Regions from separate parts of the Hylemonella sp. W303a genome, predicted to be linked through region 2. Evidence: riboswitches for the same ligand, from Rfam matches in the RefSeq annotation. Region 2 holds a riboswitch; the other holds the start of a gene.
The links. Region 2 has a riboswitch for thiamine pyrophosphate ahead of ACLBKS_RS05150 (purine-cytosine permease family protein). Riboswitches for the same ligand answer to the same signal wherever they lie in the genome.

Region 1: linked by a shared signal. The riboswitch ahead of thiC (phosphomethylpyrimidine synthase ThiC) and the one ahead of ACLBKS_RS05150 (purine-cytosine permease family protein) in region 2 are both predicted to bind thiamine pyrophosphate.

Annotation. Positions count from the first base shown of each region.
Region 1 is NZ_JBKFDG010000001.1:23,544-31,738, reverse strand. Features, by position in the region: gene ACLBKS_RS00155 (isovaleryl-CoA dehydrogenase) at 1-266, opposite strand, end outside; gene ACLBKS_RS00150 (AraC family transcriptional regulator) at 564-1,610, shown strand; gene thiC (phosphomethylpyrimidine synthase ThiC) at 1,583-3,460, opposite strand; TPP riboswitch at 3,634-3,736, opposite strand; gene can (carbonate dehydratase) at 3,827-4,486, opposite strand; gene ACLBKS_RS00135 (MBL fold metallo-hydrolase) at 4,609-5,688, shown strand; gene ACLBKS_RS00130 (hypothetical protein) at 5,805-6,203, opposite strand; gene ACLBKS_RS00125 (helix-turn-helix domain-containing protein) at 6,622-7,293, shown strand; gene ACLBKS_RS00120 (hypothetical protein) at 7,383-8,006, shown strand; gene ACLBKS_RS00115 (hypothetical protein) at 8,003-8,143, shown strand.
Region 2 is NZ_JBKFDG010000002.1:313,587-321,781, reverse strand. Features, by position in the region: gene ACLBKS_RS05150 (purine-cytosine permease family protein) at 1-1,127, opposite strand, end outside; TPP riboswitch at 1,188-1,296, opposite strand; gene ACLBKS_RS05145 (methyl-accepting chemotaxis protein) at 1,492-3,030, shown strand; gene ACLBKS_RS05140 (Lrp/AsnC family transcriptional regulator) at 3,027-3,512, opposite strand; gene aceE (pyruvate dehydrogenase (acetyl-transferring), homodimeric type) at 3,617-6,316, shown strand; gene ACLBKS_RS05130 (TfoX/Sxy family protein) at 6,383-6,778, opposite strand; gene ACLBKS_RS05125 (methyl-accepting chemotaxis protein) at 6,956-8,195, shown strand, end outside.

The sequences.
Region 1 (8,195 bases), on a different contig from region 2:
GCCGAGGCGCGCGAGACTTCCTCCATGGCGATGATGTGGGCCAAGTAGCCCAGGTCGACCCCGCCGTATTCCTCGGCCACCGTCATGCCGTGCAGCCCCATGCTGCCCAGCCGAGCCCAGAGCTCGCGCGGGAAATGGTTGTCCCGGTCGATGGCTGCGGCGCGCGGGGCGATCTGGTCGGCGCAGAAGTCGGCCACGGCCTGGCGCAGTTGGTTCAAGGTGTCGCCCAGGCCGAAATCCAGGCCGGGCAAGGGGCGTGCGGGCATGCGCTTGTCTCCTGGGCCTGACGGCCTTTGCTCTTTTTTGTCCGTTCCGACCCCAGGCCTGCGGCCTGGAAGCGAGTTTCTGGCTCCGCAGCTTAGGCGCTATGGCGGCGCATTTGGTGCCAGAATGGTTGCAAATCACGCCACAGTACCGAACCCAGGGTAAGCCCCAGCCGACCGACCGATCCGCATCCCGGCCATCCAGTCGGGTCCCCATACACGATGCCGCGCACCGCCTCCAGCGCCACCGCCACATCCCGATCCGCCAGGAGAGGCAAGGCCGGGCGAGCCGCCACGCCCATGGCCTTTGTGCGGGCCATCGTGCAGGCCTACGGTGACCAGGGCATGGACCCGTCGCACGCCCTGCAGGCGGCACAAATCACGCCATCGGAACTGGCACGCCCGGATGCCCGAGTCAACGCCGCGCAGTTCGAAGCGCTCAACGCGCACGCCATGCAGGAGCTGGACGACGAGGCCCTGGGCTGGTTCAGCCGCAAGCTGCCCTGGGGCAGCCACGGCCTGTTGTGCCGCGCGTCCATCACGGCGCCCGACCTGGGCGTGGCGCTCAAACGCTGGTGCCGCCACCACCGCCTGCTGGTGGACGACATCGTGCTGCGCCTGGAAGTGACGCAAGGTCTGGCCTCGGTGTGGATCGAGGAGCGCCGGCCCGGCGTCTTTCCCGCCCCGGCCCTGCGCGAGTTCTGCCTGGTGTCCACCCTGCGCTTTCTGCTCGGATTCGCGAGCTGGGCCATCGACTCGGGCCTGGCCCTGCGCTCGGTATGTTTCCCCTATGCCGCGCCCGCACATGCCGACGCTTATGCACTGATGTTCCCCGGCCCCGCGCGTTTCGACACGCCGCAGGCGCCGGTGCAACAGGCCGGCCTGTCCTTCGACGCCAGCTACCTGGCCCTGCCCCTGCGGCGCGACGAGGCCGCGCTGCGCGCCATGCTGCAACGCGCCCTGCCGTTGACGGTGCGTCCCTACCGGCGCGACCGCCTGCTCGGGCAGCAGGTGCGCGAGGCCTTGCGCGCGCCCGGCCCCGGCTGCACCGCACAGACGCTGGCGGCGCAGCTGCACATCTCTGCCCGCAGCCTGCACCGGCAGTTGCAGGCCGAAGGGCTGACACTGCAGGCGCTGAAGGACGAGGCGCGGCGCGGCCGGGCCGTGGAACTGCTGCGGCGCAGCCACCGCTCAATCAAGCAAATCGCCCAGGACGCGGGTTTTCGCAACGAGAAGAGCTTCGCCCGCGCCTTCCGCGCCTGGACAGGGCAAAGCCCTTCGGAATTCCGGCGGCAGGCGCGGGCGAGCCCGCAGGCGGATCAGTCCGCGCGAGCCACGGGGATGTAGATCTCGGCACCCTGGCGGCGGAACTCGGCCGACTTCTGCGCCATGCCCGCGTCAAATGCCTGAGACTCGCTCACGCCCTGCGTCTGGGCGAACTCACGCACCTCCTGCGTGATCTTCATGGAACAGAACTTCGGTCCGCACATGGAGCAGAAATGCGCCACCTTGGCCGCGTCCTTGGGCAAGGTCTCGTCATGGAATTTCTGCGCGGTGTCCGGGTCCAGCGAGAGGTTGAACTGGTCCATCCAGCGGAACTCAAAGCGCGCCTTGGACAGCGCGTCGTCTCGCGCCCGCGCCCCCGGGTGGCCCTTGGCCACGTCCGCCGCATGCGCTGCGATCTTGTAGGTGATGAGGCCGGTCTTCACGTCCTCGCGGTCGGGCAGACCCAGGTGTTCCTTGGGTGTGACGTAGCAGAGCATGGCCGTGCCGAACCAGCCGATCATGGCTGCGCCGATGCCGCTGGTGATGTGGTCGTAGCCGGGTGCGATGTCCGTCGTCAACGGCCCCAGCGTGTAGAACGGCGCTTCGCCACAGTGCTTCAGCTGCTCGGTCATATTGGCCTGGATCATGTGCATAGGCACGTGGCCAGGGCCTTCGATCATGGTCTGAACCTCGTGCTTCCAGGCAATCTGCGTCAGCTCGCCCAAGGTGCGCAACTCGGCGAACTGCGCTTCGTCGTTGGCGTCGGCGCCGCTGCCAGGGCGCAGGCCGTCACCGAGCGAGAAGCTCACGTCGTAGGCCTTCATGATCTCGCAGATCTCCTCGAAGCGCGTGTAGAGGAAGCTCTCCTGGTGGTGCGCGATGCACCACTTGGCCATGATGGAGCCACCGCGCGAGACGATGCCCGTCACGCGGTTGGCCGTGAGGTGGATGAAGGGCAGGCGCACGCCCGCATGGATGGTGAAGTAGTCCACACCTTGCTCGGCCTGCTCGATCAACGTGTCGCGGAAGATGTCCCAGGTCAGGTCCTCGGCCACGCCGCCCACCTTCTCCAGCGCCTGGTAGATGGGCACGGTGCCGATGGGCACGGGCGAGTTGCGCACAATCCAGTCGCGGGTGGTGTGGATGTATTGGCCTGTGGACAGGTCCATCACCGTGTCCGCGCCCCAGCGCGTGGCCCACACGAGCTTTTCCACCTCCTCCTCGATGGTCGATGTGACGGCCGAATTGCCGATGTTGGCGTTGACCTTGACCAGGAAGTTGCGCCCGATGGCCATGGGTTCCAGCTCGGGGTGGTTGATGTTGGCTGGGATGATGGCTCGCCCGCGCGCCACCTCGTCGCGCACGAACTCGGGCGTGACCACCTGCGGAATGCTGGCGCCGAAGCTGTGGCCCGCCAGGCGCTGTTCGCGCGTGGCGTCGGCCATGTAGGCACGGGTCCATTCGAGGCGCTGGTTCTCGCGCAAGGCGACGAACTCCATCTCGGGCGTCACGATGCCGCGGCGGGCGTAATGCATCTGTGTCACGTTGACGCCGAGCTTTGCTCGCCGGGGCGCGCGCTGCAAACCCGCGGCCTCGGCACGCAGCGCGGCCAGGGCGTCGGTCTCGCCGCGCTTGAGCCCATCGTCCAGCGCGTAGGGCGCGCGGCCGGTGTAGGTTTCGGTGTCACCCCGCTCGGCGATCCAGCGCTCGCGCAGCGCGGGCAGGCCCTTGCGCACGTCGATGGCGGCTTGCGGGTCCGTGTAGGGCCCCGAGGTGTCGTAGACCGTGACGCGCTCGCCATTGCTCAGCGCGATTTCGCGCAGGGGCACGCGCAAGTCGGGCCGCGAGCCCGTCAGCCAGGTCTTGCGCGAAGCCGGTAACGGCGTGCGCGTGAGGTTGAGGAATTGGTCGAGGCGATCCGGTGCGTTCATCAGTCAGTCTCCGTGCAAGTTGAGGAATTGCTCGGAGCGGACGATCTGCGCGATGGTTCATCGAACGCGAACCGTGGATGGAGGGGGAGTTCCCCAGGCCAGCAAGGCGGGACAGACAGGCAGCGGAGGCTACGAATGCTCGCTGGGAGAAACAACGCGAGCGTGCGAAAACACAGGCTGCTGGTCAGGCTCTTCTTACGCCGGTACAAACCGGATCAAGTTCGCGGGTTCGGATCACCGTCTCAGCAGGTCAGGCCTGCACCCCGGGCAGCGGGGACTGTACAGGAACTTGGTGCCGATGAGAAACGGCATGCTGAACACGCCTGCGCACGTGCCGCGCCCTGGCATCCAGGGTGAATTCCGTTCTCAGCCGCGCGGCATCACCGCCACCGCCGCCAGGGCCTGGCGGTAGGTGTCTTCCAGGGCCTCGGTGCTGTCCACGTTGATCTTGAGGTCCTGGAGCAGGCCGTCGTGCAAGCCAAAGACCCAGCCATGCAGGGTGACCTTCTGGCCGCGGGACCAGGCATCGAGCATGACGGTGGTCTGGGCCACGTTCACCACCTGTTCGATGGCGTTGAGTTCCACCAAGGCGTCATGGCGGAACTTCTCGGGCAGGCTGTCGAGCAGGGCGCGGTGGCGGTCACGCACGTCCATGATGTGGCGCAGCCAGTTGTCGGCCAGACCGATGCGCGCGCCTTCCAGCGCGGCCTGCACACCGCTGCAGCCGTAGTGCCCCACGACCATGATGTGCTCGACCTTGAGGCGCTCCACGGCGAACTGCACGGTGGACAGCACGTTGAGGTCGGACGGCACGACGATGTTGGCCACGTTGCGGTGCACGAAAACTTCACCGGGCTCCAAGCCCGTGATCTGGTTGGCGGGCACGCGGCTGTCGGAACAGCCGATCCACATGTACTTGGGCTGCTGCTGCGCGCGCAGGCCGCTGAAGAAACCAGGACGCTCGCGCTCCATTTGCGCGGCCCAGGCGCGGTTGTGGGCGAATAGATCGGCGGGGGTTTTGCTCATCCGCGCATTGTCCCTGATGTCCCTTGCACTGACGGCCGGGCCATCGCATCGCATCTCGACCACAGAGCGGGAAACGCACCTGCTGCATACAATGGCCCGCTCCTTGGACACTCAGGCTGCGCATGAACGAATTCGAACGCGAACTGCATTACCCGCTGGGAGACACCTTGCCCGTGGCTGGCGGCGCTCTGGAGGTCGCGCCGGGCGTGCGCTGGATACGGATGTCGCTTCCCTTCGCACTGGACCACATCAACCTCTGGCTGCTGCGCGACGAGATGGAAGGCCCCAACGGCCTGCTGCAAGGTTGGACGGTGGTGGACTGCTGCGTCAGCCGAGACGAGTCCAAGGCCCTGTGGGAGCAGATCTTCGCCAACGCGTTGGAAGGCTTGCCCATCCTGCGCGTGATCGTGACCCACATGCACCCCGACCACGTGGGCCTGGCGCACTGGTTGTGCGCGCGCTGGAGCACCCCCGAGCGGCCTTGTCGGCTGTGGATGAGCGCGACGGACTATTACCTGGCGCGCATTGGCTCCGCCGGCAGCAATGGTTTCGGTGGCGAGGGCGCGGCCGTGTTCTTCGCCGCCCACGGGTTGCGCGACCCGGAGTCCATGGACAAAGTGCGCGAACGCGCCTTGTATTACCCCAGCCTGGTGCCTGCCGTGCCCACGCAGTTCGTGCGCCTGATGGACGGTGACCTGGTGCGCATTGGGGCGCACGCATGGCGCTGCATCAGCGGACATGGGCATTCGCCCGAGCACATCGCGCTGTACAACGAGGCGCAGGGGCTGTTGATCGGCGGAGACATGATGCTGCCACGCATCTCCAGCAACATCAGCGTGTTCGAGTCGGAACCGGAATCCAACCCCTTGAAGCAGTTCCTGCAATCCATCGACAAGCTCCAGTGCCTGCCCACGGCCACGCTCACCCTGCCCTCGCACGGCAAGCCCTTCACCGGCCTGCACAAGCGCATCCGGCAATTGCATGACCACCACCGCGACCGCTTGGCCGAGGTCATGGCCGCCTGCGCCGAGCGCCCCCAGTGCGCGGCCGACATCCTGCCGGTGATGTTCAAGCGCAAACTGGATTTGCACCAGACCACCTTCGCCATGGGCGAAGCCATCGCTCACCTGCATGCGCTGTGGCACGAAGGTCAACTGCGCCGCACGCGGGATGCGGATGGGGTGTACCGGTTCCGAGCCTGAGGGCAAGGCGTGACAAACCCTGGCAGAAACAGAAGCGTGAGCGCTGGACGCGAGCGCGCCGTGATTGAAAGCGGCTCGGTTAGGAGCAGTGCACGTTTCCTGCGATCAGGCGGCGCTCAACGGTCGGCCACGGGCAGAGGCGCCACAGCGCCACCCCAAGACGCCAGCAGAAAATCGGCCAGCCGGTCCGGCACGTCATTGTCAAAGCTCATCAGCAATTCCGGCGCCTGGGCCTCGGCCGCGGCCTTCAGGACGCCCGCGAGACTTTCCCGCTGCGCCTCGGTCGCCGTGTAGTGGTGCCTCTGGGTGAGGCTGTCCAACGTAGCGTCGCGCAAACGGTCCGAACCGAGCACGTACCAGGCATAGTCGATCTCATAACGCTCAAAGGCGTCCTTCAGGCTTTCACCATTCAGCTTGGCCTCCTGCGCGAAGTGGTGCAACGTGCGGGTGCTCAGGGTGCTCATGACATAGGCCATGGACGCGGCGTGATCGGTCGCGGAAGTGTCGAGGTTCATGGAGTACTCCTGGTGAGATGGCGCGTGAGCGCGAGACGCATCGGCCCTGCGCCACCTGGACAACAGGGCTGACCGATGCATGAACGTGAACCAGTCACACGCCCCACGGTGAGGCGGCTGGTTTCAGGCAAGAAAACGGCGCTGGGCCGCTGGGGAAACCGCCAGAAATCGGGCTCGGCCGCGGCTCAAGGCACCGGGACGGCGTTGAAAACAAAAAGCCATCCCTGAACGGGGATGGCTTTTTGAGGAAGTTCTGGTGGCCTGGGGCGGAATCGAACCACCGACACGCGGATTTTCAATCTATCTATTTCTTCCGACCCGACAACGACTTGCATCATAAACCATCTACAAATCATGTGCCGCACTCCCCCGGCCAAGCCCCGTGTATCCTTTGGCTTGTTTTGTTTTGTAGAACGCTTTGAACACCCCCGCAACGACCACAACACAACTGCCCCCCGACGGTGATAGGGAGGTAGGCGAGCGCCTAAAAGTAGCGCGAGAGGAACGTGCCTTTACCCAAAACGTCGTCGCCGCCCGCACGAAGATGGTTGACCCTGAAAAAAAGGGAATCTCACGTACGGCCATCATTGCTTACGAACAAGGTACCACCCGGCCTGGACTTCGAGAGATCAAATTGCTCTGCGAAGTTTTGCGCATCACCCCAAGTTGGCTGATTTACGGCAGTGAAAGTGCCTCCGCTGTTGGCCAACCCAGCATGGAACTGTTTGCCCTGGGAAGGGAGAGGGAGCTTGACGGAGTTTTGCGAACAGCCTTGGCCCTAATGGCATTGAAAGGTCACGAGCGCGATGCACTTCAAAGCTTAGTTCTCTCTCTTGCGGGCCGCCAGTTAGGCGACATGCGACTATCCGCTCTAGTCAGTGCCGATTGGATGTTTCGCGAAGCGTTCGTTGCGGCCTTGCGCAGCTACTCCCGAGAGTTTGATGAATCCAAAAGCTTGGAGGAAATTGCCCAGGAGATTTCCGCCGAAAGTACAACCAACATCGGAAACCGCTTTCGCCTGGATGAGAACGGCGAAATTTTGAATAAAGAAGCCGCCCTTTATTCCGATCCGAAGGAAGAAAAGTCTTAATTTCCAACAAAAGACAGTCGTAAAATTTGACAAGTTAGAAGTCAGGTATGTAAACTCCATTACGTCAATTTTGACGACACGGAGTTTATATGAGCACTTCCCCCAAGGGCATCACGCCCGAGCAGCTACGGCAAGCTGCCAAAGACCTCAACCTCACGGTTGCGGTCATTGCCGAAAGCACAGGCATCCCCAAGGCCTACATCAGCGAGTTCCGCAACGAAAAGCGCGAACTTGCTCTGACCCAGCAAATCGAGCTTCGAAACTTCCTTGAGGCCCAGTACACGGCCCAGGGCGTTGAGATGCCCACCTCTGAGATGGAGGAGGCACCGCGCATCAGCCAGGTGTCCCGCCCGGCCATCCTGCTGGACCCGGACTTACCCAAGAATGCAGCCGAAAAGCTGTTCGACCTGATCGAAGCCAACCGGGTCAAGGTGGCGGCCATCCTTGAGTCCGACTTCAAGAGCGGCGGCATGTTCGGCGGAGAGTTCTCCATCGAAACCGAAGGCGCCATCCGCGAATTGTTCGGGCTTCTGGCCTTGAGCCATATCGCGTTCTTGATGCTGCAAGGCAAGAACCTTCTGCCCAGCACGCTGCCCGAAGCCAGCAAACCCAAGACGCTGGGCGACTGGTTCTACAGCTACATCGCGTCATCGCCCCTGAGCGATCTGATCCCTGTTGCCGTCATGGCCGAGCCCGAAGCGGAGGCCGCATGAGTACCGTCGCCGTTCCCGTTTCCATGGTTGCAGGTTCTAGCCGCGGCGCACTCCTGGCCGTGGGCGTGCTGGGACTGATTGCGGCATGGGTCATCATGACCCGGCCCGCTTCGGACGCTCCAAAGAAGCAAGTTTGACGGAGGCTCCGATGCGTTCCAAGCCGTCAAACGCCTGTTCTTACGCGGGCCT
Region 2 (8,195 bases):
ACGTGCACGGCCCGCGCGCCTGCGAGCAACTGGACGGTGTTCGCGCCGAAGGCCAGGCGCCCCAGGATCACGCCGAACAGCGGGACGAAGACCGAGCTCAGCATCAACAGGAACGGCTCCAGCGCGTGCATGGGCAGCACCAGGGCGCAGGCCGTGCAGGCGGCGGTGATGATGAAACCCCAGAAACGGATGCTCTTGTTCGGCCGCAGGCTGTGGCTGGACACCGCGCCCGAATAGGCGTCGCCATAGGCGTTGTCCACCTCGTCGATCAGGATGAGCGAGAGCGCGATCAAGCCGCCTTGGGCCAGCAGCAGCGCGTTGACGAGGTTGGCGCTGGGCAGCGTCAGCACCACCAGCACGCCCAGGCCGTAGCACCACATGTTCGCCAACGCATACCCCAGCCAAGTGCCGCGCAGCGCCGATTTGCCGTCGCGCCCATGGCGCGCGTAGTCGGCCACCAGGGGCAGCCAGGAGATGGGCATGGCGATCACCAGGTCCAGCGCCGACAGCACACCCATGCCGCCTTCGCCCGGACGATTCCACAGGGCCGCCAAACCTTGCGCATTCGCCATCGACAGGAACTGCCAACTCAGCCACAGCAGCGAGAGCACCACCAGCGGCAGCGCGAAACGTGCGATCAGTTTGCGCACCAGGGTCACCATGGAGCCGCTGATCAGCAGGGCGACGATCGCGCCCCAGAACAGCGTAGCGATCCAGGGCGCCCAGCTGGCCGAGGCCCCGGTGATCGCCACGCTGGCGTCTCGCATCACCACCAGCTCAAAGCTGCCCCAACCGATCAGTTGAACGATGTTGAGCACGATGGGCAGCATGGCGAAGCGTCGGCCGTAGACCGCGTGCATCAGGCCCGCGCTGGCCAGACCGCTGTCCGCGCCCAGCTTGGCCACCGAGCCCAGCAGGAAGGCACCCAGGAGGGAACCCGCGACGATGGCGATCAGTGCCTCGCGCGTGCCCAGCGCGGGCATCAGGTAGGCGCCGACCTGCATGACCAGCAGGCCCACGCCCAGGCTGAACCAGAGCGAGGCGTGGTCTTGGAAGCCGAAGGCGCGGCGGTCGGCTGAAATGGGGGTGATGGCGTCGTTGACGCTCTTGTTCGATGCGAATGCCATGCGTTAATTCCGAAATAACGTAGGCAGGTGGGCTGGGCTCCAGCGTGCGGTGTCTTGAGAGGACAACTGGAGCGGCTTCCCTGCGCGAGGATTACCTCAATCAGGTTCAAAGGGACTTTCTCAGTCACCGCGTGTCTTGCGACGCGCGGCAACACCCCTAGCGGTTGCGCCCCACCACGATGAGCGGAGCGCGAGCGGGATTTTACGGCGCCTTGGTAACCCCCCGCCGGCTTGTTTTTTCGATTCTTGACGGCGGTCAGTCCCGCGCCGTCGGATTCCCGCCATTCATGCCTTGCGCCATGCCTTGCGGGCCCGCGGGGCATGGCCCACACTGCCCGCCACAACCGGACTCCAGGAGAGGGCGATGAAATTGAGCTTGAAGCTGGCCTTGTCGGCCCTGAGCGCGCTGGCCTGCGCGGGCTCGCTGGTGGTGGGCGCCGTTGGCTGGATCGCCGCCGAGCAAATGACCGACCAGCTCAACACCGCGACGTCCATGGGCGATGCGATGCAGAACGCGGCGCTGGCGGACATGATGCATGACGCCATCCGTTCCAGCGTTTTGCAGGGTCTCCTGGCGGCCCAGGCCCAGGACGCGGCTGGTTTGGCCGAGGCGGTCAAGGAACTGGACGAGAGCGCGGCCACCTTCAACCAGCACCTGACGGCCCTGCAAGCGATCGATCTGCCCCCGGAGATCCGCGCCAAGGTCACGGCCGTTCTCCCCCAGGCACGTGCCTATGCGGAGATGGGTGCCCGACTGCTGCGCCAGATGGGGACCGATCTCCCGGGAGCGCAGGCTGGCATGGAGAAATTCCACGACTCCTTTGAACTTCTGGAAAAGACACTGGCTGAACCCAGCGACATGCTGGAAGCCCATAACAAGGTCGTGCGCAGCGAAGGAGAGCAAGTGGCACGCCAGGCCCACCTCTGGGTGTTGGTGACCATGGTGTGCGCCGCCGTCGCGGTGTTGTTGCTCTGCGCTCGCATCATTCGCCGCGTGCTCGGCGGACTGGCCGTGGCGGGCCGACTGGCTGAAGCCGTGGCGCAAGGGGACCTGAGCCGCGAGGTGGACCCCGATCGCGGCTACACCGAAGTGCGCGTGTTGCTCACGCACCTGACGAACATGAACGAAAGCCTGCGCCGCTTGGTGCGCAGCGTGCAGCAGGCTGCCGAATCGGTCGCCTCGGCGGGGATTCAGATCGCTTCGGGCAACAACGACTTGTCCTCTCGCACCGAAACCCAGGCCAGTGCCTTGCAGCAGACTGCCTCGGCCATCCAAGAGATGACGGTCTCGGTGCGCGAAAACACGGCGCAGGTGATGCGGGCCAACGAGCAATCCACCCGCGCGCGCCAGGTGGCGGGGCAAGGTGGCGAAGCGGTGGGGGCTTCGGTGGAGACCATGCGGCGCATCGAGGACTCATCGCGCAAGATCGTGGACATCATCGCCGTCATCGACGGCATCGCCTTCCAGACCAACATCCTGGCGTTGAACGCGGCGGTGGAGGCCGCGCGCGCGGGCGAGCAGGGGCGGGGCTTCGCGGTCGTGGCCGGTGAAGTGCGCAGGCTGGCCCAGCGTTCCGCCACGGCGGCCAAGGAAATCAAGGAGCTGATTCTGGGCAGCGTGCAGGAGATCAGCGCTGGCGCGAGCCAGGTCGGTGGCGCGGGCGAGACCGTCAGCGAGGCGGCCGTGGCCATCGGGGACGTGGCCTCCCACATGCAGCAGATCGCCCATGCCATGGAGGAACAATCCCGTGGGGTGGCCCAAATCAGCGAGGCTGTTGCCCAGATCGACCAGGCCACGCAGAAGAACGCGGCGTTGGTGGAGGAATGTGCCGCCGCCGCGCAAAGCCTGCGCGATCAGGCGCAGAGCTTGGTGAGCAGCGTGGCGTCCTTCCGCTTGGCTTAGACCGGACGTTGCACGGCGTTGGTGGGCAGAGGCAGCGCCGTCTTGTAGCGCACCTGCTTGAGCGCGAAGCTGGAGCGGATCTTGTCGATGCCGCTGATGGGGCTGAGCTGTTCCAGGATGAATCTCTCCAGCGCGCCGATGTCGGGCAAGGCCACGCGGATGAGGTAGTCGGAATCCCCCGTCATCAGGTAACACTCCATCACCTCGTCGTGCTCGGCGATGCGGCGCTCGAAATCAGCCAGGTCCTCCTTGCTTTGCGATTTGAGGCTGATGGAGATGAAGACGTTCAAGCCCAAGCCCAACTTGTTGGCGCTGGCAATCGCCACGTAGCGCTCGATCACGCCGGAGGCTTCCAAGGCCTTGACCCGCGCAAGGCAGGGCGAGGGGCTCAGATGCACGCGCCGGGCCAGTTCCACGTTGGACAGTGCGCCGTCGCGTTGCAACTCGTCCAGAATCCGAAGATCGGTGGTATCGAGGTTCATTGGGCCGTTAATGATGATTATTGAAGCATTTTATGCTGCTGATGTAGATTGGGTAAGCACATTTCGGCAGCCAATTTTGCTCGTCTCTCCCTACATTCAAGGGCATGAACATGTCCGACACCGACCCGCAAGAAACCGCCGAATGGCATGACGCGTTTGCCGCGTTGATCGCTAGCCAGGGCGCCGAGCGCGCCCGTCATATCCTGAACAGCTTGGCCGAGCAGGCCCGCGCGCAGCGCATCGGCTGGCAGCCCGAGCTGGCCACGCCGTATGTGAACACCATTGCCGTGGACGTGCAGCCCCCGTTCCCGGGTGATCTGGCGATGGAGGAGCGCTTGGCCTCGCTGATCCGTTGGAACGCGCTGGCCATGGTGGTGCGTGCCAACCAAGCGTATGGCGAACTGGGTGGCCACATCGCGAGCTATGCGAGCGCGGCCGATTTGTTCGAGACGGGCTACAACCATTTCTTCCGGGCCCGTGGCGAGGCCTCGGCGCAGGCCTGCGACCCGGCGAGCCTGGGTGACCTCGTGTTTTTCCAGCCCCATAGCGCGCCGGGTGTGTACGCACGGGCCTACCTGGAAGGTCGTTTGACCGAAGACGATCTCGCCCACTATCGGCAAGAGCTGACCTCGCCGCTGGCGCGCACTGGCCAGGGCGCGCGCGGCCTCTGCAGTTACCCGCATCCGACATTGATGCCGGACTTCTGGCAGTTTCCCACCGGTTCCATGGGCATCGGCCCCATCAGCTCCATCTACCACGCACGCTTCATGCGCTACCTCACGCACCGCCGTCTGCTGGACTGCACGGGCCGCAAAGTCTGGGGCGTGTTTGGTGATGGCGAGATGGACGAACCCGAGAGCATGAGCGCGCTAACCCTCGCGGCTCGGGAAGGCCTGGACAACCTGGTGTGGGTCGTGAACTGCAATCTGCAGCGGCTGGACGGACCCGTGCGTGGCAATGGACGCATCATCGACGAGCTGGAAAAGCTGTTCGCGGGCGCGGGCTGGAACGTCATCAAGCTGCTGTGGGGCAGTGACTGGGATGGCTTGTTTGCGCGCGACACCACGGGCGCCCTGGCGCGTGCCTTCGCGAACACCGTGGACGGTCAGATGCAGACCTTCGCCGCCAAGGACGGCCGCTACAACCGCGACACCTTCTTCGGTCAGAGCCCAGAGCTGGCCCGCTTGGCCCAAGGCATGACGGACGAGCAGATCGACCGCCTCAAGCGCGGCGGGCACGACATCGTGAAGATCCACGCCGCCTACGCAGCCGCGGCGGCGCACCGGGGCCAGCCCACGGTCATCCTGGCGCACACCAAGAAAGGCTACGGCATGGGCAGCGCCGGCCAGGGCAAGATGACCACGCACAGCCACAAGAAGTTCGACGAGACCGATCTCATCGCTTTTCGCAACCGCTTCAGCCTGCCGCTGAGCGATGAGCAGGTCACCTCCCTTTGCTTCTACAAGCCCGCCGACGACAGCCCCGAGCTGCGGTACCTGCACGCGCAGCGCCAGCGACTGGGCGGCTACCTGCCTCGGCGCTTCAGCGACTGCGCCCCGGTGAACGTGCCATCGCTGGACAGCTACGCGCCCTGGGCGCTGCAGGCGGATGGCAAGGAGATGAGCACCACCATGGCTTTCGTGCGCATGCTGGGCAATCTGCTCAAGGACGGAGAACTGGGGCCGCGCGTGGTGCCCATTGTGGCGGACGAGGCCCGCACCTTTGGCATGGCCAATCTGTTCAAGCAGGTCGGCATCTACTCCAGCGTGGGGCAACGCTATGCGCCGGAGGACATCGGCTCGGTGCTCAGCTACCGCGAGGCGCAGGATGGCCAGATCCTGGAAGAAGGCATCAGCGAAGCCGGCGCCATCGCCAGCTGGACGGCTGCCGCCACCAGCTACAGCGTGCACGGCCTGGCCATGCTGCCCTTCTACATCTACTACAGCATGTTTGGCTTTCAGCGTGTCGGGGACGCGATCTGGGCCGCGGCGGACCAGCGGGCACGCGGCTTCCTGCTCGGGGCCACCTCGGGCCGCACCACGCTGGGCGGCGAAGGCCTGCAGCACCAGGACGGCAGCAGCCACCTGGTGGCGGCCACCATCCCCAACTGCAAGGCCTACGACCCGGCGTTCTCGGGTGAACTGGCCGTCATCCTCGACCACGGCATGCACGAGATGCTCGTGGACCAGAAAGACGTTTTCTATTACGTCACCCTGATGAACGAGAACTACGCGCAGCCGGATTTTCCAATGGGGTCGGCATCGGATGCCGTGCGTGGATGCTACAAATTCAGGAGCTACTCATGCGACGGCGACGGCGATGGCAACGATGCTGGCGATGCCGGAGACAAAACGCGTGCACGCGACCGGCCCAGGGCGACGTCAGCGGCCACGGCAAAACCGCAGGTCACGCTGATGGGTTCAGGCGCGATCCTGACCGAGGTCATCCAAGCCTCGCAACAGCTGGCGGAGCAAGGGTTCCACGTGGACGTGTACAGCGTCACGAGCTGGAGTGAATTGGCCCGCGACGGTCTGGCCTCTGTGTCCGAAGGCGCCACGCCTTTCGTGGCTGACCAACTGCGAGCGAGCCACGGCCCCATCATCGCCGCCACCGACTATGTGCGTGCCGTGCCGGAGAGCGTGCGGGCCTATCTGCCGATGGGTCGCAGCTACACCACCTTGGGCACTGACGGCTTTGGCCGCAGCGACACGCGAGCCGCCTTGCGTGAACACTTTGGTGTGGATGCGGCGAGCATCGTGCAAGCGGCCCGAAAGGCCTGCGCGATCGACCCACTGGGCGCCTGAAGCTGCTCGTTCCAGGGCAGCGTGCTTTCGGTCTGCGTGCCGATGCGAGAGCTGTGTGTCGACGGCTCAGCCGCCGTTCTGGTGCTGCTCCAGCGCGAGCAGCAGGCTAGTTCGGTGCTCTCGAGCCACGGTTTGCCACGGCAAGGACGACAACGCGCCTTCCAGCGCCCACAATAGGTTGAGCGTGGCCTGGGGCGTGTGCTGCTTCACCCTGGCATAGGCCGCGACAGAGCCCAGGCTGCGCAGATCGGCGAGGGACGTGATGCCCGCCGCGATCAGCGCTTGCGCTGATTTCGGGCCCAAGTTGAGTTGCGCTGCAAGCTCTGTCGCGACCGAGTCGGCAACCGAGTCGGCAACCGAATCGGCAAGCGAGGGCGCAGACTTGCGCGCGGGAGTCGAGCGGCGCTTGCCCACCCGCTGTCGCGGCGAGCCTCGGGAGGAGGGCGTTGCTGGTGTGCTCAAGCGAGGCTTTCTTTGGGATTGGATGGGGGAGTTGTGAACACTCCCTGTGTCGGGCGTGATGCAAATTTTCAAACCGGAACACCCTTCCCAGTGTTTTAACCCAATCCGAGAATGAATCGGCACAGGATTTCCGCCAGCGGGCAGGAGTCTGTTCTGTCGATTCAACAAGGAGGCACCATGAAAAGCTGGACGATGAAACGGCGCTTGGTTTGGGGTTTTGGTTTCATCTTGACCATCAGCGTCGTGATCGGCATCAACACCATCGTTACCCTCGCAAACCTCAACAGAACTTTGGATGAACTGACTCGAGACCGCATGGTCACGGTCAAACTTCTGAATTCGATCAAGGTCAACATGCTGGATACATCGCGGCATTTGCGTGACTACGTGATTGCCGACGATGCCGCTCAAAAAGAAAATTTCAAGAAAAAGCTAGACGACAACGGCAAGGAAACCAACAGTTTTCTTGATCAGTTGGATAAATCCATATCAGATCCTGCGGGGCGTGAATCACTCGATCGCGTGAAGAAAGCGCGTGAGATTTATCGCAGCAACCGGGTCGCTGCATTGAAGGCGGCCGATGAGGGTAACAAAGAAAAGGCCTTCTCCTTGCTGCTCAACGAGCTAACGGCCCAACAAGGAGAGATGCTCAAGGCCCTGGGGGAAATGACATCGGGTCAGGAAAAATTGATGCAAGATGCCGCTGACAAGGCGGGCTCTTCGGCTTCCATCGCCACCACCTTGATGTCCGGTGGGGTGCTGATTTTGGTCGTCCTGGGTCTATGGACCGCGCACAGCGTCATTCGTGCATTGGTTGGACCGATGGAACACGCACTGCACATCGCGAGCAAGATTTCCGAAGGCGATTTAACGCAGCGCGTGCAGGTTCAGCGCGAAGACGAGGTTGGCAAGGTGCTCAATGCCATGTCTCGCATGCAAGAGTCTCTCATTCGTGTCGTGGGCAAGGTCCGCAACAGCTCCGATTCCGTGTCAAACGCCAGCGCCGAAATCGCCAGCGGCAATCAAGACCTGTCGAGCCGAACCGAGAGCCAAGCCAGTTCGCTGCAACAAACAGCTGCGAGCATGGAAGAACTGGGATCGACGGTGCGCCAAACCGCCGAAAGCTGCGCCGAGGCAAACCAGCTCGCCAAGAGCGCCAGTGGTGTCGCCACGCAAGGCGGTGAAATGGTGGGCAAGGTGGTGGAGACCATGAAGGATATCCACCACAGTAGCCAGCGCATCGCCGACATCATCGGCGTCATCGACGCGATTGCCTTCCAGACCAATATCTTGGCCCTCAATGCGGCGGTGGAAGCCGCGCGCGCCGGTGAACAAGGTCGAGGTTTCGCGGTGGTGGCTAGCGAAGTGCGTGCGCTGGCGGGGCGTAGTGCCGCAGCCGCCAAGGAAATCAAGGAAC